DNA from 2 places in the Faecalibacterium sp. Marseille-P9312 genome. Region 1 is predicted to be linked to the other one. Evidence: a T-box and tRNA genes for the amino acid it is inferred to sense, from the RefSeq annotation. Region 1 holds a T-box; the other holds one or more tRNA genes.

Region 1 (3,398 bases):
TCAAGACCAACACCTTCGGTCTGCCCCGGATGGCGGCGGCACAGATGCCGGGCTGGGAAGAGCTGGCCGAGGCGGGCTTGAAACTGGCCTGTGATGCTGCCGCCGAGAAGGACGCCGCCGTCTTTGCTGACCTCGGCCCGGCCCCGGACACCGAAGCTGCCCCGGCCAGCAGCGCCTACGGCCTTGTGGCGCAGCAGTTCGCCGCACTGGGTGCAAAGAACTTTCTGTTCGAGACGCTCAGCTCCGATGTAGGCATTGTGGAGGCGGTAAAGGCACTGCGTGTGGCCGTGCCGGACGCCTTTGTCATGGTGTCCTTCGCGGTGCTGCCGGACGGCTACACCCGCGAGGGCCTGCTGTTCCGCGACCTGCTGCGCCGGATGGAGCAGAGCGGCGTGGTGGACGCCGTGGGCCTGAACTGCGTCTCGGCCCCCGGCGCGATGAAGAAACTGGTGCAGGGCCTTGGCGAGACGCTGCTGCCCCTGTCGGTGATGCCCAACGCGGGCTATCCGGTGGTCACCCGGGCGCGGGTGCTGTATCAGGGCAAGCCTGAGTATTTTGCCCGGGAGATGGGGCAGATCGCCGCTGCGGGCGTCCGTATTTTGGGCGGCTGCTGCGGTACGACGCCCGCCCACATCGCGGCCCTGCGTGCAGAGCTGGATGCCCTGCCCCAGCAGACCGAAGCCGCTCCGGCAACGAAACTTTCCACCGGGACTGCACCGGCAGTGGAAAAAGATGATGCCTTCCTGCGGAAACTGAACGCAGGCGAGAAGGTCATCGCCATTGAACTGGATTCGCCCCGGGTGGCCGACCTGAGCGGCTATCTGGACGGCGCACGGCGGCTGCAGGCCGCAGGCGCTGACCTGCTGACCATCGCCGACTGCCCCATCGCACAGGCCCGGATGGATTCCTCCCTCGTGGCCTGCCGGGTACACCGGGAACTGGGAATGTGTGCTCTGCCCCACATGACCTGCCGCGACCGCAACCTCAACGCCACCAAGGCCCTTCTGCTGGGCCTTTACGCCGAGGGCGTGCGGGAGGTGCTGGCTATCACCGGCGACCCCATCCCCACCGCAGAGCGGGACGAGGTGAAGAATGTCTACCAGTTCAACTCCCGCAAGCTGGCCCAGTACATCGTCTCGCTGGCCGGGGAGGGTCGGGAGATGCCCTCGGCCATGACCGTCTTTGGTGCGCTGAACCTCAACGCCCGGAACTTTGACGTGGAGCTGCGCCGGGCCGTGGAAAAGCTGGAAAATGGGATGTCGGGCTTCCTGACCCAGCCGGTGCTGTCGGCACAGGCGGTGGAGAATCTCCGCAAGGCCCGTCAGACACTGGGTGAACGGGCTAAAATTCTGGCCGGCATCATGCCCGTGGTCAGCCAGCGGAACGCAATCTTTATGGAAAACGAGATCAACGGCATCCATGTGGAGGAGGACATCATCCAGCGCTTCGCGGGCCTCGACCGGGAGCAGGGCGAGGCGCTGGGCCTTGAGGTGTCGATGCAGATGGCCCGGGAGGCTCTGCCCTACGCCGACGGCTTCTATCTCATGACCCCCTTCAACCGTGTGGCCCTGATGGAGCGGCTCATTGCCCGGCTGAAAACGGAGCTTCTGGACGCGGAAGGGTGAGAAGAAAAAATCTGCCTGACGCAGGGAGCGAAGGCCCCGCACAAGGATGTGAAAATTTTGTTCCGGACAAAAAGAGATTGACAAAACGCACAAAAAACGCTATATTCTTTTTATAAATGCAAGGAAAAAGAGTGTGTGTCGTTTTCGCCATCCAGAGAGCCGGGGGCTGCTGAAAACCCGGTATGGCGGTGCGGCGTGCTGTCGCTTTTGAGCAGAGGCGGGGAAACAAGAGTAGTCGCCTCCGGGTCTGCCCCACGTTATCGGGGCATCAAGGGGCATGCGGCAGAAAGCCGTGTGCAATTTGGGTGGTACCGCGGTTATATTACAGCCGTCCCATGGAACGCTCCGTGGGGCGGCTTTTTTCGTCCCACTCCAATTATTCATCTGGGAGGATACTATGAAAGAACTTGCAAAACAGTATGATCCGAGCCAGGTGGAAGACCGCATCTACCAGTTCTGGCTGGATGGCGGCTGCTTCCACACCAAGGCCGACCCCGACAAGAAGCCCTACACCATCGTGATGCCCCCTCCGAATGTCACCGGCCAGCTCCACATGGGCCACGCCGTGGACAACACCATGCAGGACATCCTCATCCGCACCAAGCGGATGCAGGGCTATGCCGCCCTGTGGGTGCCTGGCACGGACCACGCTTCCATCGCTACGGAGGCCAAGGTCGTGGAGGCCATGCGTGCTGAGGGCCTGACCAAGGAAATGGTGGGCCGCGACGGCTTCCTGGAGCGCGCCTGGGCCTGGAAGACCAAGTACGGCAACCGCATCGTCAGCCAGCTCAAGAAGCTGGGCAGCAGCTGCGACTGGGAGCGTGAGCGCTTCACCATGGACGAGGGCTGCTCTGAGGCTGTCAAGGAAGTCTTTGTCCGCCTGTACGACAAGGGCCTCATCTACCGCGGCAACCGCATGGTCAACTGGTGCCCCCACTGCAACACCTCCATTTCCGACGCCGAGGTGGAGTATGAGGAAAAGGACGGCAGCTTCTGGCACCTGCTCTACCCGGTCAAGGAGACCGGCGAGATGCTGGAACTGGCTACCACCCGTCCCGAGACCATGCTGGGCGATACCGCTGTTGCCATCAACGGCGATGACCCCCGCTATGCTCATCTGCACGGCTGCCATGTCATCCTGCCCCTGCTGAACAAGGAGATCCCCATCGTCTGCGACGAGCACGCCGACATGACCAAGGGTACCGGTGTCGTGAAGATCACCCCGGCCCACGACCCCAACGACTTTGAGGTCGGCCTGCGCCATGACCTGCCCATCGTCCGCGTCTTCACCTACGACGGTCGCATGACCGGCGCTGCCGATAAGGCTGCTGCCGATGCTCTGTTTGCTGCAGGCAAGAACACCGTCAACGAGCCTCATGTGCTGGACTGCGGCAAGTATGCCGGCATGACCACCCTCGAGGCCCGCAAGGCCATCCTCGCGGACCTGAAGGAGGGCGGCTTCCTGAAGGAGATCGAGCCGCTGAAGCACGAGGTCGGCACCTGCTACCGCTGCCACTCCACCATCGAGCCCATGGTGTCCAAGCAGTGGTTCGTCAAGATGGAGCCTCTGGCCAAGCCCGCCATCGAGAGCGTGGAGAAGGGCGACATCAAGTTCGTGCCGGAGCGCTTCACCAAGAACTATATGAACTGGATGAAGAACACCCGCGACTGGTGCATCAGCCGCCAGCTGTGGTGGGGCCACCAGATCCCGGCCTGGTACTGCGACGACTGCGGCGAGACTGTGGTCGCCAAGAGCGCACCCTGCACCTGCCC
Region 2 (3,398 bases), on a different contig from region 1:
TGCTGGACGATGGCCTTGGGCAGACGGAACTCGGGGATGCCGTACATCAGCACGCCGCCGGCCACGTGGAGGGCCTCATAGACTGTGACCTTATAGCCCAGCTTGGCGAGGTCGCCTGCGGCGGTCAGGCCGGCAGGGCCCGCGCCGATGATGGCGACCTTGTGGCCGTTGGACGCAGGCACGACAGGGGCAGTGTGGACATTCTCACGGTGCCAGTCGGCCACGAAGCGCTCCAGACGGCCAATGCCGACGGGCTCGTTCTTGATGCCGCGGGTACACTTGCCCTCGCACTGGCTCTCCTGCGGGCAGACGCGGCCGCAGACGGCGGGCAGGGAAGAGGAACGATTGATGACCTGATAGGCGGCTTCGAAGTCGCCCTCGGCCACATGGCCGATGAACTCGGGGATGTCGATGCCGACGGGGCAGCCGGTCTGGCAGGGTTTGTTCTTGCAGTGGACGCAGCGCTTGGCCTCGTTCACGGCCATCTCGGCGGTGTAGCCCAGAGCCACTTCCTCAAAATTCTTGTTGCGGACGTTGGGGTCCTGGGTGGGCATGGGACACTTTTTGGGGTCCATATTGAAAGCCATTTTACATTCCCTCCTGAGTCTTGAACAGATTGCAGGCCTTTTCCCGGGCCTTGGCCTCAAAGGGGCGGTACATGGTGCCGCGGGCCATTGCCTCGTCGAAATCCACGAGGTCGCCGTCAAAGTCGGGGCCATCCACGCAGGCGAACTTGGTCTCGCCGCCCACGGTCAGGCGGCAGCCGCCGCACATGCCGGTGCCGTCGATCATGATGGGGTTCATGGAGACGATGCTCTTGAGGCCGTGCTTCTGGCAGGTCTTGACCACAAACTTCATCATGATGAGCGGACCGATGGTGATGACCAGGTCGTACTGGTTGCCGGCAGCCACCAGCTCGTCGAGGGCAGCGGTGACGACGCCCTTGGTGCCGTAGCTGCCATCGTCGGTCATGATCCGCAGCTCGTCGCTGCAGGCCTTGAACTCATCCTCGAGGATGAGCAGGTCCTTGCTGCGGAAGCCGACCACGCTGTGGACAACGCAGCCCTGCTCGTGGAGTTCACGGGCGATGGGCAGCGCAATGGCGCAGCCCACGCCGCCGCCGACGACGCAGACCTTCTTCAGGCCTTCCACCTCGGTAGCGCGGCCCAGCGGGCCGACGAAGTCGTGGACGCTCTGCCCCACTTCGAGGCTGTTCAGCTCCATGGTGGTGCCGCCGACGATCTGGAAGATGATGTCCACAGTACCCTTCTCGCGGTCATAGCCTGCGACGGTGAGGGGGATGCGCTCGCTGTCTTCAAACGGGCGCACAATGATAAACTGGCCGGGCTTTGCCTTTTTGGCAATGAGCGGGGCTTCAATGACCATCTTTGTAACGGTGGGGTTCAGCGCCACCTTTTCCGTGATCTTGTACATTGCGTTTGCTCCTTATTCCTATATTCTCCCCTGCATGAAAACACGCCTGTTCCTCGGTGCAGCAGCCCGAAGCGGCAGGCGCGAAAGTTCAGCAACGATTTGACAATCTTAATTATAACGACATTAAGAAAGGAAAGCAATTAAATTTTCTTCGCGTCAGCTGCGGCAAACTTGAACGGCGGCGCAGCTTTGTACGCAGTGGGGAGACGGAAATGTCCCTTTTTTCAAAAAATGCAAATTTGTAGTTGACAAGAGGCGAAAGCTGCGGTATAATAATCGACGTCGCCGGGAACGCCCGGCGCGCCACAATGGATATGCGGCCGTAGCTCATCTGGTAGAGCGCCACCTTGCCAAGGTGGAGGTAGCGAGTTCGAGCCTCGTCGGCCGCTCCATTTTTGTGGAAGTTTAGCTCAGCTGGGAGAGCATCTGCCTTACAAGCAGAGGGTCAGCGGTTCGAGCCCGTTAACTTCCACCATGTGGCCCGGTAGCTCAGTTGGTTAGAGCACCAGCCTGTCACGCTGGGGGTCGTCGGTTCGAGCCCGATCCGGGTCGCTTCGTCGGAATGTCAGCGGCTTGTCGGGCAATCTTGCAAGCAAGATTGCAGTGACAAGCGCTGAAATTCCTCCTCTTCCCCACAAAACCTTGCATTCGCAAGCTTTTGCGGGGACCCCGATTCAGGAGATGGATTCGGGGAAGTGCAGGGATAAATGCACTTTCTATGCCTCTGTAGCTCAGTCGGTAGAGCAGGGGACTGAAAATCCCCGTGTCATTGGTTCGATTCCGATCGGAGGCATCCCTAAACGGTGCAGTGATGTGCCGTATCTGCGGCCGTAGCTCATCTGGTAGAGCGCCACCTTGCCAAGGTGGAGGTAGCGAGTTCGAGCCTCGTCGGCCGCTCCAACATGAAGCCATCGTTTGTGCAGAGATGCACGACGATGGCTTTTTTCAACAGAAACTGCATCAAATGTTGACAATGCAGTGTGCTGAGCCGTATACTGAGACTATCGTGCAACAAACAGAGGCGGGCTGACCGCCTGCGGGAGTTCGGCCCGCGGGCGTTGGCTCGCCTCTGTGCTATGGGAAAGGGAGGGAAAACCAGTGATATTCGGCAAGTACATCAACCGCTATTATCTGCGCCACGCGCCCGCGCTGCTACTGGGCATCCTTGCGCTGCTGATGGTGGACTATATCCAGCTGCTTGTGCCGCAGCTCTATCGTCTGGTCATCAACGGCGTCAACCTTGGACAGGTGGTGGTGAGGGGCGAGACGATGCCTTTCACGAAAGAGGTGCTGTTCCAGCACATCTGCCTGCCCATGATATGGATCGTGCTGTTCATGGTGGTGGGGCGCTTTTTGTGGCGCATCTGCTTCTTCGGCACCAGCATCCGGGTGCAGGCGGATCTGCGGGAGAAGATGTTCGACCACAGCCGCCGTCTGTCCCAGCAGTACTATCAGGTGAACAAGGTCGGCAACCTCATGAGCCTCTACACCAACGACCTCGACACCATCCAGGAGTGCTTCGGCGACGGCATCCTGATGTTCTTTGACGCATTGGTGCTGGGTCTGCTGGCCCTCTACCGGATGTGGTGCATGGACAGACGCATGACCATGCTGGCCCTCATCCCGGCAGCGTTCATGTTTGCCATCGGCACCGTGATGGGCAAGACCATGACCAAAACGTGGGAGAAGCGCCAGCAGGCGTTCTCTGACCTGTCCGACTTTGCGCAGGAGAACTTCTCCGGAATCGCGGTCATCAAGGCGTTTGTCAAGGAGCTCAAAGAGCTCATCGCTTTCCGCAAACTCAACAAAGACAACGAAGAGGTCAACGTAAAGTATACCCGCATCTCGGTATTGCTCGAAGTAATGGTGACCTTCTTCGTGGAGTCGGTCATCTGCGTCATCCTCGGCTACGGCGGCTATCTCGTCTACAAGGGAAATTTCAATGCGGGCCAGCTGGTGGAGTA

The links. A T-box is a leader RNA that pairs with one kind of tRNA and senses whether it is charged. The one in region 1 lies ahead of F3G95_RS06780 (valine--tRNA ligase), so its partner is inferred to be a tRNA-Val.
Region 2: it encodes a tRNA-Val, which carries the amino acid that the T-box ahead of F3G95_RS06780 (valine--tRNA ligase) is inferred to sense. The anticodon was not compared.

The regions. Positions count from the first base shown of each region.
Region 1 is NZ_CABVEW010000007.1:5,073-8,470, reverse strand. It holds gene F3G95_RS06785 (bifunctional homocysteine S-methyltransferase/methylenetetrahydrofolate reductase) at 1-1,625, shown strand, start outside; T-box leader at 1,738-1,964, shown strand; gene F3G95_RS06780 (valine--tRNA ligase) at 2,023-3,398, shown strand, end outside.
Region 2 is NZ_CABVEW010000009.1:56,431-59,828, forward strand. It holds gene gltA (NADPH-dependent glutamate synthase) at 1-587, opposite strand, end outside; gene F3G95_RS08460 (sulfide/dihydroorotate dehydrogenase-like FAD/NAD-binding protein) at 589-1,434, opposite strand; tRNA gene F3G95_RS08465 (tRNA-Gly) at 1,751-1,826, shown strand; tRNA gene F3G95_RS08470 (tRNA-Val) at 1,834-1,909, shown strand; tRNA gene F3G95_RS08475 (tRNA-Asp) at 1,913-1,986, shown strand; tRNA gene F3G95_RS08480 (tRNA-Phe) at 2,155-2,227, shown strand; tRNA gene F3G95_RS08485 (tRNA-Gly) at 2,259-2,334, shown strand; gene F3G95_RS08490 (ABC transporter ATP-binding protein) at 2,533-3,398, shown strand, end outside.